One region of the Pelorhabdus sp. sgz311002 genome, then DNA from elsewhere that is predicted to be linked to it. Evidence: riboswitches for the same ligand, from Rfam matches in the RefSeq annotation. Region 1 holds a riboswitch; each other region holds the start of a gene.
The links. Region 1 has a riboswitch for cyclic di-GMP ahead of AC0NJP_RS15685 (methyl-accepting chemotaxis protein). Riboswitches for the same ligand answer to the same signal wherever they lie in the genome.
Positions count from the first base shown of each region.

Region 1 (5,927 bases):
TTTATTAACTCTATAACAATTTATACTTTAAAATGAGCAACAGAACTACGCAGATCTTCTGCCATCTTGGCCAAAGCCTGACTCGATGCCGCAATTTCTTCCATTGAAGCAGATTGCTCTTGTGTGGCAGCTGACACATTCTGAGTCTTCTGAACGGTTGTCTGACTAATTTTATCGATTTGCTGCGCCGCGGCGACAATCTGCTGACTGCCGCTGGAAGTCTGTTGGATCGCAGCGGTAATATCCTGTACCTGCAGTGATACTGTTTCGATGAATCCAACAATACTTTGAAAGGATGAACCGGCGGCGGCAACAACTTCACTGCCCCGTTTGACTTCTTCCGTACCGCTATTCATGGCCACTACGGCTTTTTCAGTATCTGTTTGAATCTCATTGATAATTTGAGCAATCTGCTGCGCCGCCTCACCGGACTGCTCAGCTAATTTACGTACCTCCTCAGCCACAACGGCAAAGCCGCGACCGGCTTCGCCCGCCCGAGCTGCTTCAATCGCCGCGTTCAAAGCAAGTAAATTAGTCTGTCCGGCAATCCCTGAAATCGTATCGCTGATTTTGCCGATTTCTTGGGATCGATCCCCCAGCTTACTCACCACTGCAGCCGATTCGGTTACAGCTATTTCGATATGAGCCATTTGCGTTGTTGCCGCGCCGATAGCGCTTTGTCCGCCTTCGGCTGCCTTCGCGGTGTCGGCGGCGGTAGTAGAAACAGTTGACGCATGAGTAGATACTTGCTCAATACTTGATGACATATGACTAATCGCTCTTGTCGCCTCTTCAATGCTCGCCGCTTGGCCTTCCGCCCCTGCCGCTACAGCACTGATCGAAGCAGCTACCTGATTGACTGCTTGGGAAGATTGATCGGCACTTGCCGTTAACTCCTCGGAAGAAGCAGCGACCTGTTCCGCCGAATGTATAATTTGCTTAACTAGTTTCTGCAGTCCAGCAACCATGCCATAAAAATGTGCAACCATTCGTTCCAGCTCATCACGCTGCGAAAGATCTGCTTCGTTTATATTTCGTGCTTGGCTGGCAACCAAAACAAGATTGCCCTGAGCCACTTCGCTAATTGCTGCATTCAGGCGAAGAATCGGTTGCGTAAATCGCTTTACGCCATAAATGCAAACAGCGCAGGTAAGCAATAAAATTACAATACTCGTCACTAGGGAGGAAAGCATTAATGGTCTTAATTTAACTGTAACTTCTTTTTCAGGTACATTTAAACCAAGGCTCCATTTTGTCCCTGGAATCGGTGCATAGGCCAGATATTTTTCCTGTCCGCCATAGACATAATCGCCAAGTCCCTTTTCACCTTGCACCATCTTTTCGCTAATTTGTTTTAGTTTTGCCTCAATATCCTGATCAGTTATTGTATTTTGTTTAAGGACCTTATTTTTATCAGAATGAATAATAACAGTACCATCCGTCCTTATGGCGTAAGCATAACCGCTTTGTCCGACTTTAATTTCGCCAAAGCGGGCGATTAAGCTGTCCATGTTTACCGTACCGCCAAAGACGCCGACAATCTGATTATTTACTCTGATTGGCGCTACAACCGATACGACAATTGACCCGTCAACTTTAGAAATAATCGGGTCAGTAACAACAACCTCGCCTGTAGACATTACTTGTTTGAAATAATCACGATCCGCTATATTCGTCTTATCACCAGTGGAGTGAACGCCGTTGCCAGCGCGGTCTACGATCCAAAACCGAGAAAAAATAGGATTGCGCTTGGTTTCTGCCGCTAAATAAGCGATTGTTTCCGGCTGTGGTCCTGCTAACACTAGCGGATTTGTCGACAAAAGCGATACTTCCCGCTTGCGCGAATCAAACCACAGGCCGATTTCCTGGCTATAGCCGTCTACACGGTGAATCAAATCTTCTTTCGCGTCGTCTACCAAAAGGTTTCTAGCCGTATAAAAATTAAGACAACCTAAAACTCCTAGCGATACAAGTAGGGCGAGTACAGCCAAACAAATCACCTTTGCCTGCAGGCTGCTGCGAATCCGTCCTATAAAATCCAATTTTCTTCTCCTCCTAATACCTACATTGAATTTGCGTAAAGAAATTCGAGAGTACTTGAAAAGAAAATAAGGATTTATTACAAAGCGCCAATTTTGCGATAAAAAAAAAGACTTATCAAAGTCTCCTATAGTGCTAGTGCAACCTGGCAGTCATCAGTACTCCTTGCGAAATACCCTTAGACCCATGGCTTTGCGTCCTTATTTTTCAATAAGTTTGCCTATAGAAATTGTATTAGCCCGAGTTCGTTTACACTCTTTATAGCATAACGAAGGAACTATCCATTGTCAAGCATTGGAAAGCCGCCGGATTGCTCCGGCGGCTGGTCTGCTCTAAGCAAAAAAGCGCATAATAAACATGGCAATAGCCGCATTAATAATACTTGCCAACATCAATAAAGGCCAATATTTTTTTGGAACATCGGCTACACCGAGCAATCTTCCCATATACTGCAATTGTGATCCAATCAAGAAAATCGCTGGAAGCAAAATTGTCGCATGCGTTCCATTTAGCGTCCCTTGATTGATTAGATTGACTGCTACCCCCACCGAAGCTGATGAAGAAAGCCAAGCTGTCATAAGTACTGTAGCCGCCTCACCAGGCAAACCGAATAGAGACATAACCGGTCCAAAGAGCTTACCAATAAAGGCCATGATCCCCAAAATACGTAGGATTTCAGCAATCACATAGGCCATTAATACATTTGGCATTAAATTATTAATAGCGATATTCCAGCCCTTGCGGGCGCCAATGACGAATATATCAAGAGGATTATTAGAAATTTTTTGGTTCTGGCTGCTCATCAGTAAAATCCCCCTTATAGACTGTATTCAAGACAAACCGGACAAACACTGCGCCGACAAATTTTAGTAGAAACATTAAAATTAACGGAATAATAACAGGAACCGTTAAAAAAGCGAACAAGGCTGAACCAATCGAAAAAAGGTTATTAATTAACCCGGCGCCAGAATATTGCCAAGCTCCCATTACAATAAGATCTTTTTCCGTAATCTGACCATTATCATAGAGTTCCTTCGTAAGCGCCGCGCCGGCATCAGTGCTTTGCAAATCGGTAATCATGGCTAGTCCCGTAAGTCCAGGAATTCCTAGCAGCGGTTTCAAAAACGGTGTAAGCAACTTATGGGCCGCTCGAATCGCACCGTAGTGGGAAAAAATTTCTAAACAACCAAGCGCTAGCATAACGGTAGGTACAAGGGACAAAGCAAATAAAAATCCGGCTTTAGCACTCGCCCCGCCGATGCCGATAAAGTTCACCTTAGCAGGATCTTTCATCGTACCAAACTGGCCGCTTAAGGACGTATAGTCAAAGGCGCTGAGCCATTTAAAGCCTTCCACTTTCATAAATAGCCCAGAAAAAAACAAAATTGCCGCAATCAGTGCAATATAAGCCCCTATTCCGACTTTCCATTTCTGCGGCGAAGAAGTATTCTTTTCTTCCTCCATCTCATCCACTCCCTTAATAATATTGTGATAGATCCACCTATATATAGATTGTAGGGGAAACAAAAGTAGCAAATTATTATTATGCAGTTTATATAAATCTTTTTATTATTGCTAAATTATACTAGATTGATTACACTTTAGCAAGGAGGGGATTTTATGGAAAATGTAATTAAATTATATGATTCACTACACGCCATGCCTGAACTAGGCTTTCAAGAGTATAAGACAGCGGCCTTTCTAGCTGACAAATTAAACCAAGCGGGTTTCGTCGTTACGAAAGGGATTAATCATACCACAGGACTCGTTGGTGAATATGACAGCGGCGTGCCTGGTCCCACCCTAGCCTTACGAGCCGACATGGATGCTTTAGGTCATAAAATCAACGGCGTGTTGTGTGCGATCCATAGCTGCGGTCATGATGCTCACTGCGCTATGGTGCTTGCTGCCGCCCAAGAGTTGATTCAAACCACCTCAATCCAACAAGGAAAGTTAAAAATCCTGTTTCAGCCAGCCGAAGAACTCGGTACAGGCGCTCTGGCCATGATCGAAGGCGGCGCCATTGATGATGTTGATATGATTTTAGGACTTCACTTACGGCAAATCGAAGATCTCACAATAAAGCAATCCGTCCCAGCTTTGTATCATGCCGCCTCAGAACGCCTTGAGGCAATATTTCACGGTGTCCCGGCCCATGGCTCACGGCCCCATCTGGGCGTCAATACCCTTGATGCAGCAGCTGCCGCCATTATGGCTGTCAATGCCATCCACATGAATCCTGTTGAGTCTTACAGCATTAAAGCCACAAGGCTCAACTGCGATTCCGGCGTCACCAATGCGATTCCGCCTGAAGCAACAGTCACTTGGGACGTCCGTTCTGAGCGCAATGGCACAATGCAAGCGTTACTGGAAAAAGCCAAACAAACCATTCACGCAGCGGCGGCTACAGTGGGGGCAACCGTCAGTGTAACAAACTACAATGGAATACCCGCCGCGGAGTATACAGATGATATGGTTGCACTCTTAGCAGAAGCCATTACTGCCGTTTATGGACCAGACGGACTTCACGAACCACTCAAAACAACGGGCGGCGAAGACTTTCACTTTTATATCAAGAAGAAACCGTCACTAAAAGCAGGCTACTTTGCCCTAGGCTGTGACTTGACGCCAGGGATTCATCATCCTGACATGACCTTTAAGAAAGAGGCCTTGCCGACAGGACAAGCCATTCTTGTTTATGCCGCGAGGAAAATACTCAAAAAAACTAAAGCTAGCGTTTAATCCCGCTGAAGTTACAAATAAGTAAAGAAGCCTCGCTGCAAGCGAGGCTTCTTTACTGGAATAAAAGGGATCGGTTAAGTTAAATTTTAATGCTTTTACTTTAACTATATTAAATTTAACACAAGATTTTTATTTCGTCAAATAAAAAGAGAGCTCACTAGAGCTCTCTTGATGTATATCCGATTTATTCTGCTGTAAACGGCAACAAAGCGATGTTTCTTGCCCGTTTAATGGCAATCGTCAACTGACGTTGATGTTTGGCGCAGTTGCCGGAAATACGGCGCGGTAAAATCTTGCCGCGTTCAGTCGTATAACGGCGTAGTCTGGGAACGTCTTTATAATCGATATGTTCGATTTTATCAACGCAGAAACTACAAACTTTTTTCTTCGGTTTTCTGCCTCTTTCGCGCTTCACGTGATAACCTCCCTTTTAAAATGGAATTTCCTCTTCAGGGAAGACTTCTTTGCCAAAGGAACTGGCGTCAATGGGTTTCGCACTTGAGCTAGGCGCCGGAGCACCACTAGCCTCATGGGAACCTTTTCGTTCTAAGAACTCCATATTTTGCGCAATGACTTCGGCAACACGCCGTTTTTGACCATCATTGCCTTCATAGGAGCGGATCGTTAAACGACCTTCTACGAGGATCCGTTGTCCTTTGGTTAGATTGTTGCCACAAATTTCGGCCAGTTTTTCCCATGCCACAATGGGTATAAAATCGGCCTCGCTTTGTCCTTGACCGGAATAGCGATTTACGGCAAGTGAAAAAGATGCCACTGCTTTGCCGGTTTGCGTATAACGCACTTCAGGATCTTGGGCAAGGCGACCAACTAGTATAACCTTATTCATGGTTTCATCTCCCTGGCCTGTAATTATTTCTCGTCTACTTTAACAACCATGTGCTTAAGAACTTCTTCAGTAATCTTAGCTACACGATCGAGTTCTTTAACAACTGCCGGCTCTGCATTGAACGTTGCCAATACATAGTAGCCGTCCATAACGTCTTTAATCTCATAAGCCAACCGTTTTTTACCCCAACGGTCGAGTTTTTCGATTTCACCACCATTGTTAGTGATGAGGTTTTCAAATTTAGCAATAACTGCATTTGTAGCCTCTTCTTCTAACACTTGGAAAATAAACACGACTT
Region 1 is NZ_JBWBCL010000013.1:5,761-11,687, reverse strand. It holds gene AC0NJP_RS15685 (methyl-accepting chemotaxis protein) at 21-2,042, opposite strand; cyclic di-GMP riboswitch class I at 2,177-2,271, opposite strand; gene AC0NJP_RS15680 (YjiG family protein) at 2,373-2,843, opposite strand; gene AC0NJP_RS15675 (nucleoside recognition domain-containing protein) at 2,815-3,504, opposite strand; gene AC0NJP_RS15670 (amidohydrolase) at 3,661-4,782, shown strand; gene rpsR (30S ribosomal protein S18) at 4,967-5,197, opposite strand; gene AC0NJP_RS15660 (single-stranded DNA-binding protein) at 5,213-5,629, opposite strand; gene rpsF (30S ribosomal protein S6) at 5,653-5,927, opposite strand, start outside.

Region 2 (5,927 bases), on a different contig from region 1:
ACATGCTTTTTGAAGGCTCTGTCATTAAACGAGAATTGTTCAGAAGTACATCATAATTTGGGAAATCTCTGTCGATATATGAATCAACTTGATGAAGCGGAGGCTTTCTATGAAAAAGCGATTACTTTGAACCCCGCTTGCTTGATTGCGAAATGCTCCTTAGCCATTATTTATTTGTTGCGAGGCGATTATGAACGTGGTTGGAAAAATTTTGAGATTCGTTATCTAATTGGCGAATCTTTTGATCCGAAATTACCCCGCTGGCATGGGGAGGACTTATCTGACAAAAGTATTTTAATTTATTTTGATCAGGGGTTTGGTGATACGCTGCAATTTATTCGTTTTGCCTATTTAGTGGCAGCTAAGGCCAAGCATACAACTGTATGGGTGCAAACACCTATCAAGCGTCTTTTAGCTGGGACGCAAGATCAGTTTACTATTTATGCTGGCAGTGACTATCCGCCGGGAAACTATGATTTTGCTTGTCCGTTGTTAAGTCTGCCCTATGAGTTCTCAATTCCTTTTGATCAAGTTAGTTTTAGATCACCCTATATTCAGTCTATGCCGTCTTTAAGGGAACAGTGGCGAATCCGCCTACAAAATGTTCTTCCGGTAGGAAAGCGGTTAAGGGTTGGTATTGTTTGGGCGGGAAACCCTAATCATGATAATGATCATAATCGTTCGATTCCTTTTTCTTTATTTAAAGATTTATTTACAGTTCCGTCAATTAATTGGGTTAGTTTGCAAGTCGGTTCAAAAGCAGCGGATATACAGGAAGCTCCCGTTGGAAGTATACTGAATCTAGCGGAAGAATTAAGTGATTTTGCGGAAACAGCTGCTGTGATTGACAACCTAGACCTAATTATTACTGTAGATTCTTCTGTATCACATTTGGCAGGCGCAATGGGAAAACCTACTTGGATTTTTATTCCCTTTTCGCCGGATTGGCGTTGGGCAATGGACCGAGAAGATACGCCGTGGTATCCTCATACTCGATTATTTCGACAAAAAACAGCCGGCGATTGGCCGACTGTAATAAAAACTGTAAAAAAAGCTTTGCTAGAGTTTAATTTAAGATAGTTTTTGCAGTTTTTCTGGAAAGGAATTGGCAAAGCAGATTGTAAATATTGTTCCGCTACTGGGGGCGCTGTCAACAGTTAAGGTAGCGCGATGTCGCTCTAAAATGCGATAGCAAATAGTAAGTCCAAGACCCGTGCCTGTCTCTTTGGTTGTCAAAAAAGGCGTTCCTAGTTTTGCTTGGATTGTTGGTGAGATCCCTGGACCGTTGTCTTTTATGGCAAGCAAGACTCCCTGGGCGGTTGATTTTGTTGCTATGACCAGTTGGCCGTGATTTTCTATCATTGCTTCAAGACCGTTGCGGACTAAATTTAGAATTAGTTGGCGAATGCTATTTGGATCAATAAGTAGATTGGGTGTTGGTGTGAGGTCTAGTTTAATTTGACAGTTATTGCGTAGTGCATCTGTTTCTAGTAGCGGATAAATCTCACAAACAATGTCATTTAGGTTTTTTTCTTTAAATTCTAATGGGCGATTTTTAGCAAGTGATAAAAATTCAGTGATAATACTATTGGCTCGATCAATTTCATCAATCATGAGACTAAAATTATCGTGATGTGCCGCCAATTCTTTCTTATGACTTAGAAACTGGAGCAATCCTCTTACTGTTGTCATGGGATTGCGAATTTCGTGGGCAATTCCGGCTGACATTTCGCCAACCATATTTAGACGATCTAGTTTACGCATCGATTCTTTTTGCTGTGTTAGATATTCGAATAGAGGCGCTAGATCAGGCCAACTAGTTGGACAGACTTCAGAAGAAGATGTGATTAGCGTTTTAGCTGTGTAATTTAGTTTGGCTTTGAAGTTCGTAAAAAAATGATGGGTGAGACTGATGCAAGCGATAACCAGGAAAACGTTTAAAAGGGTAATCAGTCGATGGAGCTGATGATCTGTATCTTCCTCAAGGGGAAGATTTGGTTCCGCTATCAGTAATAAAAAAAGCAGCAATACAATGGATAAGATATTTCCTTCCAGTCGTAAGATGAGATCGCCATTTTTCAAAGTTCAGCACCTCTATCATTCGTAGTTTCTAATGGATTGTACAAAATTTCACTTGCACCCTATAAATACCTATTCGTTCCTCAAAAGGAAAATCCTTCCTTTTGAAAGAAGGAGATTAAATCTTTTTGACTTAATTTGCTATTTCATTAAAAAAGGCTGTCTCTAGGAAGTTACAAAATCTTTTGTACTTCCTTAAAGACAGCCCTAAATTTATTGTTTGGGATATTTTGTATTCCAGCGTTTGCGAAACCAAATCCAGTCTGATGGATGGTTACGAATCGCTTCTTCAATCGCTTGCGTCATTTTTGCAGTGTTTTCATAAAGTTCTTGTGTTTCGTCATCGTATCGTTCATAAGGAAAAGCTGGTTTGATAACAATTTGATGGCCTCCCTCAGGACGATGAAAAATAAAGGCCGGCACAATAATAGAACCGAACTTGCGGGCAAATACTGCCGGACCTGCTGGCGTGGCTGATTTTCGATTAAAAAAGTCAACAAAAATGCCGTCAACACCACCGTCTTCATCTGCTAAAAACCCTAGGGCTTTTCCTTTTTTTAAGGCTCGCGCCGCTTTTACAAGCTCGGCGCCACTACGATTAAATACTTCCAGACCCATTTTTTCGCGATATTCATTGAGTAATCGCGTATAGTGAGGATTTGGTTGTGGCTTGGCGATCGTTGTAATCGGCAGTCCTGTGTTAGCTAGGACTGCGCCGAGCCACTCCCAATTCCCTATATGGGCGGTAAGAAGTACCACGCCGCGTCCTTGGTCAATGGCCCCCCTTAAATGCTCCAAACCTTCAATCGCAATATGTTTTTTGATTTTTTCTGGAGTAAGGGCAGGCGTATAGAGAACTTCCATCAAGGTTTGTCCTAAATTACCAAAAACTGTATGGATAATTTGTTTCGCCTCGGACAATGAAATTTGCAGACAGTCCATGCTTTGAGTGATGGCGCGGCGTCGTTGGCGCGCACCGACAAGATAGAAAAGGTAACCTAGACTTCGTCCAATACGGCAGACAAGCGAATAAGGTAGAAGGCAGACGAAAGCACTGATTGCCTTTAGTAGATTATATTGAAAATTTTTAAATAGCATATGTGTCTCTCCCCAGATAGACAATTAAAATAAATTTTTGACATTAGTTTAATTGTAGTTTATTTATAAATGTTTGTAAACAAAAGAGCTAAGCAACAAATATTGTCACATTTCTACTTGTTTCCGCTTTTGTTTTACGGTATAGTATAATTAAACAAAATAAATAAGTAGAACTTTAAAAGCTCTACTGATTGGCAAACCTTCCGAAAGGATGGGACGCAAAGCCATGGGTCTAATGATTTTATGTCGAAGACTGCCAGGTTGTATTCACGCAAAGTAAGAGCGGAATGAACAGGCAGTTTTTTTATTTTTCAAAGAGCAGGAGGATGGCGTTGAAATTATTATTTGTTACCCAAGACGAACTTTGGCTGCAACGATTGCGGGAGCAGTGCCAAAAAAGAGATTTTTGTTGCGATGTTTTTAAGGACGTCGCCGCGGCAATAAGTGCATATCGCCAACAGTCTGATGAATATAGTTTGGTTATAGTGGATTTTTCGGGGGATTTTGACGGATTTGACTTTACGCAAAAGCTTCGTGCTGTGTCGACTAAGCAAATTATTTTAGCTGTTAATAGCATGATCGAACCCAAGCTGTTGATGAAAGCAGCACTTAGCGGAATTTCTTTTTTCTTACCGAAGGCGGTTGAAATGGACGATTTTTTGGCTTTACTATGCCAAATTAGCGATCAGCTTAAGGCGCAAAAAAAAGAACAAGATGAAAAGGACGGGCTTGCGAAAGAATATATTCGCTTGCGTCGTGAATATGGCGAGATGCAGGTTCAAATTAAAAAATACGAGGCTTTGCTGGCAATGCAGCAATAATAGCGTTTGTATTCTAGAAAATAGTAAAGGGCTACCGCATATAAGAAAAGATTTCGAGCCTATGTTGAGGTTTGCGTAAACAAATCACAAGATAAGCTAGAGTTTTTCCTTGGTGCGGTAGTCTTTTTTTATAGAATCAGCCGCTCCATTTAATTATTCTAGAATTTTTTATATGTTTAGTGTATGATAGCAATAAGAAAAAATCGAATTTTATCTATAGGAAATTCGATTTTTTTTGTTAAGACTAGAGGATATTGTTGGTTATCCAAAGGTTTTTGCTTACTGCAAGCGAGAGAAATATAGAAGTGCAGAAGCTTATGGATGTGGAGGGGATTGGATTGCTTATTGATCAAAAAAGTAATTTTGAAGAACAGTCGTTAGATTTTCATGAAATTGACGCCGGTTTTACGACGAAAGAGGCAATTGCGGAAGCAAAACGTTGCCTTAATTGTGCGAAACCGTTTTGTCGTACAGGCTGTCCGATTGAGAATGAAATTCCTAGTTTTATCGCAGAGCTTGCTAAAGGGAATATTGGCGCTGCTAGTGAAGTAATTGCTAGACGCAGTAATCTTCCTGCTGTATGTGGGCGGGTATGTCCTCATGAAAAACAGTGCGAAGCTGCCTGTATATTAAATAAAAAGAACGCAGGTATTAAGATTGGCAAACTAGAACGCTTTATTGCTGATTTTGATGCGGAAATGGATATTAGTCCAATTCATAAAAAAATCGTTCATAAAGGGAAGGTTGCCGTAATTGGTTCGGGTCCTGCCGGATTAACCGTAGCAGGTGATTTGGCGAAGCTTGGCTTTACTGTAACTGTTTTTGAAGGGCAGAAAGAGCCTGGCGGCGTTTTGATGTATGGAATTCCTGAATTCCGTTTAAATAAAGAAGTTGTTCGTCGTGAAATTGCTCGAATTGAAAGATTGGGCGTTTCATTTGAAACAGGAATTTTAATCGGCCCTGATAAAACGGTTGATGAGCTTTTTGCTGACGGTTATGATGCTGTGTTTATGGGGACAGGAACTGCTTTGCCGAAAGAACTTCATATTCCTGGTAAAGACTTGCCTGGTGTTATTCAGGCGACGTATTTTCTTGGTATGGTTACATTAGCAAATGAAAAAGGGATTGACGGACAGGAAATTCCGGTACAAAAAGGAGATTCTGTTATTGTAATTGGCGCAGGCAATGTTGCTATGGATGCAGCTCGGACGGCGCTTCGTGTTGGTGCAGCAAAAGTTACTCTAGTGTATCGGCGTACGCAAGATCAGATTACGGCGCTTCGTTCCGAATATGAGGAAGCGAAGGCTGAAGGCGTGGAGTTTTCTTGGCTGATGAGTCCAAAACAATATTTAGGTGATAAAGAGGTTACTGCGTTAGAATGTGAGCGCCAAGTTTTATTGGAAGATGGCTCCGTTAAGGGCAGTGGGCTTTTGGAGAAAATTAGTGCCAATAAAATTATTGTGGCAATTGGTCAAAGACCCGCTGCTCGCATTGTTTCAACAACAGAAGGGATCGAAGTCAATCCTGCTGGCTTTGTTATTACTCGGGAACGGCCTTATGGTATGACTACGCGACGCGGTGTTTTTGCCGGGGGCGACGTAGTTCATGAACCGGCAACTGTCGTATTGGCTATGAAAGCGGCAAAACAAGTAGCGCAAGGTATTGCGCAATATGTGGAAGCCAAAAAACTTATGGAAGAATGCGGTTTGTAAACCGACAAAAATAAGACTAAATACCTAAAAAAACTTGACCTTTTCTAGCAAAATATGGTTTAATCAATATAGCAGGATTTGGTAACTAATTGATTAGTGACTTTTACCGAGCGGATATATGAAAAACTGCCTATGATTATTAGGCTAATGCTAGAGTTAGCACAGAAAAAATCAGGCGTAAGCCTGATTTTTTTACTTCCTGGTGAGATTTTCATAT
Region 2 is NZ_JBWBCL010000003.1:89,309-95,235, reverse strand. It holds gene AC0NJP_RS06305 (tetratricopeptide repeat protein) at 1-1,080, shown strand, start outside; gene AC0NJP_RS06300 (ATP-binding protein) at 1,072-2,082, opposite strand; gene AC0NJP_RS06295 (lysophospholipid acyltransferase family protein) at 2,293-3,177, opposite strand; cyclic di-GMP riboswitch class I at 3,361-3,446, shown strand; gene AC0NJP_RS06290 (response regulator) at 3,510-3,998, shown strand; gene AC0NJP_RS06285 (NAD(P)-dependent oxidoreductase) at 4,337-5,710, shown strand.
Region 2: linked by a shared signal. The riboswitch ahead of AC0NJP_RS06290 (response regulator) and the one ahead of AC0NJP_RS15685 (methyl-accepting chemotaxis protein) in region 1 are both predicted to bind cyclic di-GMP.

Region 3 (5,927 bases), on a different contig from region 1:
TGCAATTTAAAGCTTAGAAATATTCTTCCAATATTATTCTGAAAGATTATAAAGTTTTTCAATAAAGTTCACAAAAGCCAAGGATGCATGAGATAGGTATTTTTCCTTCTTCCATGCTAAGCCAACAGAAAATTGGATTGGCTCTACTAGTGGAACTACAGCAATTTTAGGATCATCGCGAACAACCATATTCATAAGAAAGGAGATACCAGCGCCTTTCGCGACAAGACCTTTAATTGTTTTGATCTGACTGGAGGAAAAAACCACATCTGGCATAAAGCTGTGTCTAAGACAACGATTCGTAACAACTTCCCGCTGGTAAGAACGCTCCTTGAGCAAAATAAAAGATTCATTGCGCAATTTAGAAAAAGGAACAGGCGCCGTTTCGTGACACAGAGGATGGTCCGGATGAGTGCAAAGTACGAACTCCTCTCGCGTAATTTCCAGCGTATTTAACGTCGGCGACTGATCAAGCAGAATAATAATCGCTAAATCTAATTCCTCATTCTCTATTTTAGTAACCGCTTCCAAGGAGGATCCTTCTTCGGATGCGATCAAGCGAAGCCGGGGATAAGTCGCCGTAAATTGAGTAAAAATATCAGGAAATAAATAAGCTTCAATCATGGGTGGAACGCCGATTTTCACGGTGCCTTTTAACAAATTGCGATAATCTTTCGCCTCTTGAAAAGCTTGCTGCAATTCTTGTAAAATCTTCTCAATTCGATTAAAAATTACTTCTCCTTCATTTGTCAAGGCAATCTTCTTTTTGTTACGATCAAAGAGTTGAATGCCAAGCTCTTCTTCTAAGTTTCGAATCGCCCTCGTTACAGACGGTTGGGCAATATGCAGTTGTTCAGCAGCCCGCGTAAAACTGCTCAATTTCGCAACCATGCAAAAATACTCAAGTTGTCGTAACTCCATGACAAATCAAAGGCCTCCTATAATAAATCGTTGCTTCAGAAAAGCTATCAATTATTATTGTTTCATAGCAGCTATGCATCATTATAACATATACTCCTTATGTATGAGTTCATGAATTATTGCTATTGGAATTTTACAAAAATATAATCTACTATAAATATAATAAGCTTAGTAAAATCGTAGGAGGCGCTTATGCAAAAAGAATATACATATAAATATGGTAAAGAAAAGGTTGCTTTTTCCATTGATGCAGAAAAAGTGATTGCTGAATTACAGCTTAAAGATTTTCCGGTTTTAGCCGATCCGGAAGCTGCCATTTTGACAGCGATTCGAAATCCAATCGGATCAAAACCACTTACGGAACTTATAAAGTCAGGCGAAACTGTTGTATTTATTGTAAATGATACGACCCGTGTGGCAAACAGCCACATTTTTATGCCGTTATTATTAGATGAGCTAAATAAAGTAGGAATTCCTGATAAAGATATGTGGATTGTTTTTGCTCTCGGTACCCATCGTCTCATGACCGAAGCGGAAATGGCTCAAGAAGTCGGCCCTGCTGTGGCTAAACGAGTTAAAATGTACAATAGCGACTGCAAAGACAAAGATCAGTTTACGTACTTTGGCGATACGTCTTACGGCACGCCCGTATACTTCAATAAGAAAGTCGTAGAAGCTGACCATATCGTCTGTACAGGCAGTGTGGTTCATCATTTCTTTTCTGGGTTTGGCGGTGGCCGCAAAGCCATGCTTCCTGGTGTTTCCTACTATGAAACAGTTCGAAAAAATCACAGCATGATGCTTGATCCCAATGCCGTAATTGGCAAGCTAGAAGGAAATCCCATTTATCACGATCAAGTTGAAGGCGCGGAAATGTGTCGCCCTACCTTCTTAATCAATGTCGTGCTCAATGAAAAAAAGGAATTTCTAAAAATATTTGCTGGCGATTACATTGAAGCTCACAATAAAGCCTGTGAATTTGTCAACGAAGTTAACGGCGCCAAGGTTGAAAAAGAAGCCGACCTTGTCATTGCTTCCTGCGGCGGTTATCCGAAAGATATTAATGTCTATCAATTACAAAAAACCATGGATAACGCTTGGTGCGCCGTCCGTGACGGCGGCGTTATCATTATCCTCGGCGAGTGCCGTGAGGGTTCCGGATCGCCTACTTATGAAAAAACCATGGAGCTTTATCGCAGTCCAGAAGAGGTAGAAGCTGCCATAAGAAAAGATTTTCAAATTGGGGCTCATAAAGCTTATGCCGTAACCCGCCTAATGAAAAAAGCACAATTTATTCTTGTTTCTTCTATGACGCCAGAATTAGCCGAACTATTGCTCTTTACCCCAGCAGCTACCATAGAAGAAGCCCTCCAACTAGCTTATAAAAAGCTAGGGCCGACTCCAAGTATTACCTTGATGCCCTTAGGCAGTATGACAGTTCCACTTGTTGACAATTGATAAGCCTTTTACTCTTTTCATAAACAAAGAAGCCAGACTGCAATATGAACATTGCAATCTGGCTTCTTGTTATTTTACTGGGTTATCTTAACACAGCTTCTACAGCCTTTAATTCTTTACGAATGGCAATCCCCTGCGGACAGTGATCTTCACATTTACCGCATTCGACACAACGATTCGCCTGCGCCGCTTCCCCAATACGGAAACCATAAAGGAACTGATAACGAGCCTTAGAAGCTTCCCCTTCGCCAAATACAGAGTAATCATTATAGAGGCTAAAACACCCTGGTATATTCACGCCGCTAGGACAGGGCATACAGTAAGCACAAGCTGTACAGTTCACTTTCATCCGCTCTTTAAACAGTGCGTTTACTTTATTAAGAGCTGCCAGTTCCGTTGTTGTAAGAGAATTGGGTAGACCTTCGTTTGCCGTTTCTAAGTTCTCAGTCACTTGTTCCATCGTTGACATACCACTTAAAACAACAGAAACTTCAGGATGGTTCCAGACCCAGCGTAAGGCCCATTGCGCCGGGGTGCGCTGGGCGCCGCTTTCTTGCAGTAGATCTAGGGCTTGATTAGGCAGATTCGCTAGCTTTCCGCCACGTAATGGTTCCATAATGGCAATGCCAAGACCTTTCGACGCTGCATAATGCAAGCCTTCCGTTCCAGCTTGATAGTCTTCATCAAGGTAGTTATATTGAATCTGGCAAAACTCCCAGTCATAATAATCCACAATTTCTTTGAATAACCCGATTCGATCATGAAAGGAAAAACCGACATGTTTAATCTTACCATCTTTTTTAGCCTGGTCGAGAAAATCAGCAATACCGATTTTCGTCAATGCAGACCAGGTATGAGATCCAAGGCTATGTACAAGATAAAAATCAATATAATCGGTTTCTAACCGCTGAAGTTGCTCGTCTAAGTAACGATCCATATCGGCTCTTGTCTTAATGAGCCAGCTTGGCAATTTTGTCGCAAGCTTTACTTTTTCCCGATAGCCGTCTTTTAACACCTTAGCCACAAAGGGTTCACTAGCCCCGCCGCTTTGCATCCCTGTTCCGTGATAAGGATAGGCTGTATCAATATAATTCACGCCAGCGTCAATGGCTTGGCGAATCATCGGAATCGCCTGCTTTTCATCAATTTTTGTCGCATCGCCATCAATAACAGGTAGCCGCATACAACCAAACCCCAAGATTGATACTTGTTCCTTTGTTTTGCCATATTGTCTGTAAAGCATAATCGACTCACCCCTTATTCGTAATAGAAAATTCCAATTTTATTGTATACTTTAGAGTGTACTATAAGTCAATAGCACTCAACACTTTTGTGTAAAAAAAGAGCAGCCTCTTACAGCTGCCCTTCATACTTGTTCTCCTGTTTCAGTTGTAACCTGATCTGGTTTACTTAATACATACACTTTAACAGCCTTGATTCCAAAATGATTTGCCTCCCGCACCGTCCATTTAGCAACATCTATACGATTCCCTTTAATCGCACCGCCCGTATCTTCTGCTACAGCATACTCTTTACTTCCGTCAGGATATTGAATCATCACGCGGGAACCGAGCGGAATAATCCGAGGATCTACTGCAATAACACCTGGCCTTATTTCTGTGCCTAGCCTCGTTTTACTCCCCCACTGATCATTATCATGCGGTCCTGGTGCATACGCAGTTGCCGTTACATGTATCGCTTCTTTTCCCAAGGTATCCTGCGTTGCAATATTTTGCACAAGTTCTTGCGTACTAAGGGGATTCGCAGTTTGCACTTCCGCTGTATTAATTGGTGGATCTACTTGTGGTGTTGTGGGCTGCTGCTGAGCAATAGCGCCTAAACCGTGCATCGCCGAAGCAGCGAGAACAAAAGCTCCGCCAAGTGCAGCGGCAATTTTTTTATAATGCCGTTTCACTTTATGATGCACTTTGTCGGTCATAAAAATCCCTCCTTTGTCTTATTATTTTCATCAAGTCCTTCTTATAAACTTACAATATTTCACAAGAAATTCACGCGATTTTTATTACAAAAAAGGATTTTTTTCTCCACACAGAGAACATTTTCATAAACTAAATAAAAATCAATTTTGGGGCAAACTTGATGAAAATCAAGGACGCAAAACCATTGGATCTAAAGATAGTACTGCTTGCTAAAGTCTATCAATGATTGCCAGGTTGCATCGATAAATCGTCATGTATTTATCTGATCAGCCTGGTTTTTTTATGATTTAATGAATTATTTATGAGAGGAGTTGGAGGCTTGCCATGGGAAAAAAAATATTAGTCATTGATGACTCAAGGTTCATTCGCCTGCAAGTAAAAAGGATTCTTGAAGAATATGGAGTGGAAGTATATGAGCTAGATAATGCCGAAGATTTCTTTGCGCAGCGCTGGCGGTTCCGCGATATCAACTTGTTACTTTTAGATATTAACTTAAAAGGAATGGATGGAATTGCGGCACTGGAAGAAATGCATCGTCTAAATTTGCAGCAGCAAATCCCCGTTATTATGGTTTCAGGGATCGCCAATCGTCTTGTCATTCAGAAATCACTCTGTCTCGGCGCTTCCCATTACATTCGAAAACCCTTCTCTGATGAAGATTTGCTTGATCGTATCGAAAATGTAATGGGTTCGCTTGTTGCCGCGCCAATGCAAGCAAGCAGTCAACAAGAAATTCTTAATAGCATTTACCGAGCGAAGCGAGATCATACTGAAGTTTCTTTTGTATCACTCGGGTTTAATGAAAATATTGCCAATGGAAGCTTTATTATGGAACAACTCAAAAACACCCTGCGCGTTTATGATTCCGTTCTCCTGGCAACACCGCAAAATCTTTTGCTTATTTTACCTTTTACCAAGCAAGATGGGACAAATGTTGTCATTAATAAAGCAAGAAAAAAGCTATCGGAAATTCTCCCGACAGCAAATGATCCCGCAATTCACTATATCACCTTTCCTACCGAAGAAAGCGATCCTGATATGATTGCCGAAATTTTAAAAATCTGCTAAATTAATAACCTAATTCGACTTGATTGGCGACGACTAAGTCTATAGACTCTTTTTTCGCCTGAGTTGACGCTAGGCTAGCACAATTAACCAGCCGTTCTAGCGCGGGAACACTATTTTTCATGAATCCATGACATATTCCCTTTACAATTCCCGCTGAAAAACTAACAGGAATCTCTTTGTAAAAGCGATGTTCTTTTACTTCACGCAATAATATTTCAGTAAAATTACGAGTCTTCTCTAGTTTGTAGGGGGTCAATATAAGAAACTCATCACCGCCAAACCGCGACACATGGGTTTCTTTTGACATTTTAGCCTTTAAAAGCTGACCGATCTCCCGTAAAATCTGATCCCCGGCAATATGGCCATACTGTTTGTCTATCTTACCAAAATTATTTACATCAAGAAAAATCAAAGAAAGCAATTGTCTTTCTTTTAAGACTTTAACAGCTTGATAATAAATATAATCTTTTTTGTAAAGCTCTGTTAACACATCAAATTGCCTGCCTATTTCTAACGCAACTTGGCTCGGACTAACGATTC
Region 3 is NZ_JBWBCL010000003.1:82,656-88,582, forward strand. It holds gene AC0NJP_RS06250 (LysR family transcriptional regulator) at 34-921, opposite strand; gene AC0NJP_RS06255 (nickel-dependent lactate racemase family protein) at 1,114-2,379, shown strand; gene AC0NJP_RS06260 (aldo/keto reductase) at 2,462-3,622, opposite strand; gene AC0NJP_RS06265 (3D domain-containing protein) at 3,746-4,318, opposite strand; cyclic di-GMP riboswitch class I at 4,460-4,561, shown strand; gene AC0NJP_RS06270 (response regulator) at 4,644-5,387, shown strand; gene AC0NJP_RS06275 (GGDEF domain-containing protein) at 5,389-5,927, opposite strand, start outside.
Region 3: linked by a shared signal. The riboswitch ahead of AC0NJP_RS06270 (response regulator) and the one ahead of AC0NJP_RS15685 (methyl-accepting chemotaxis protein) in region 1 are both predicted to bind cyclic di-GMP.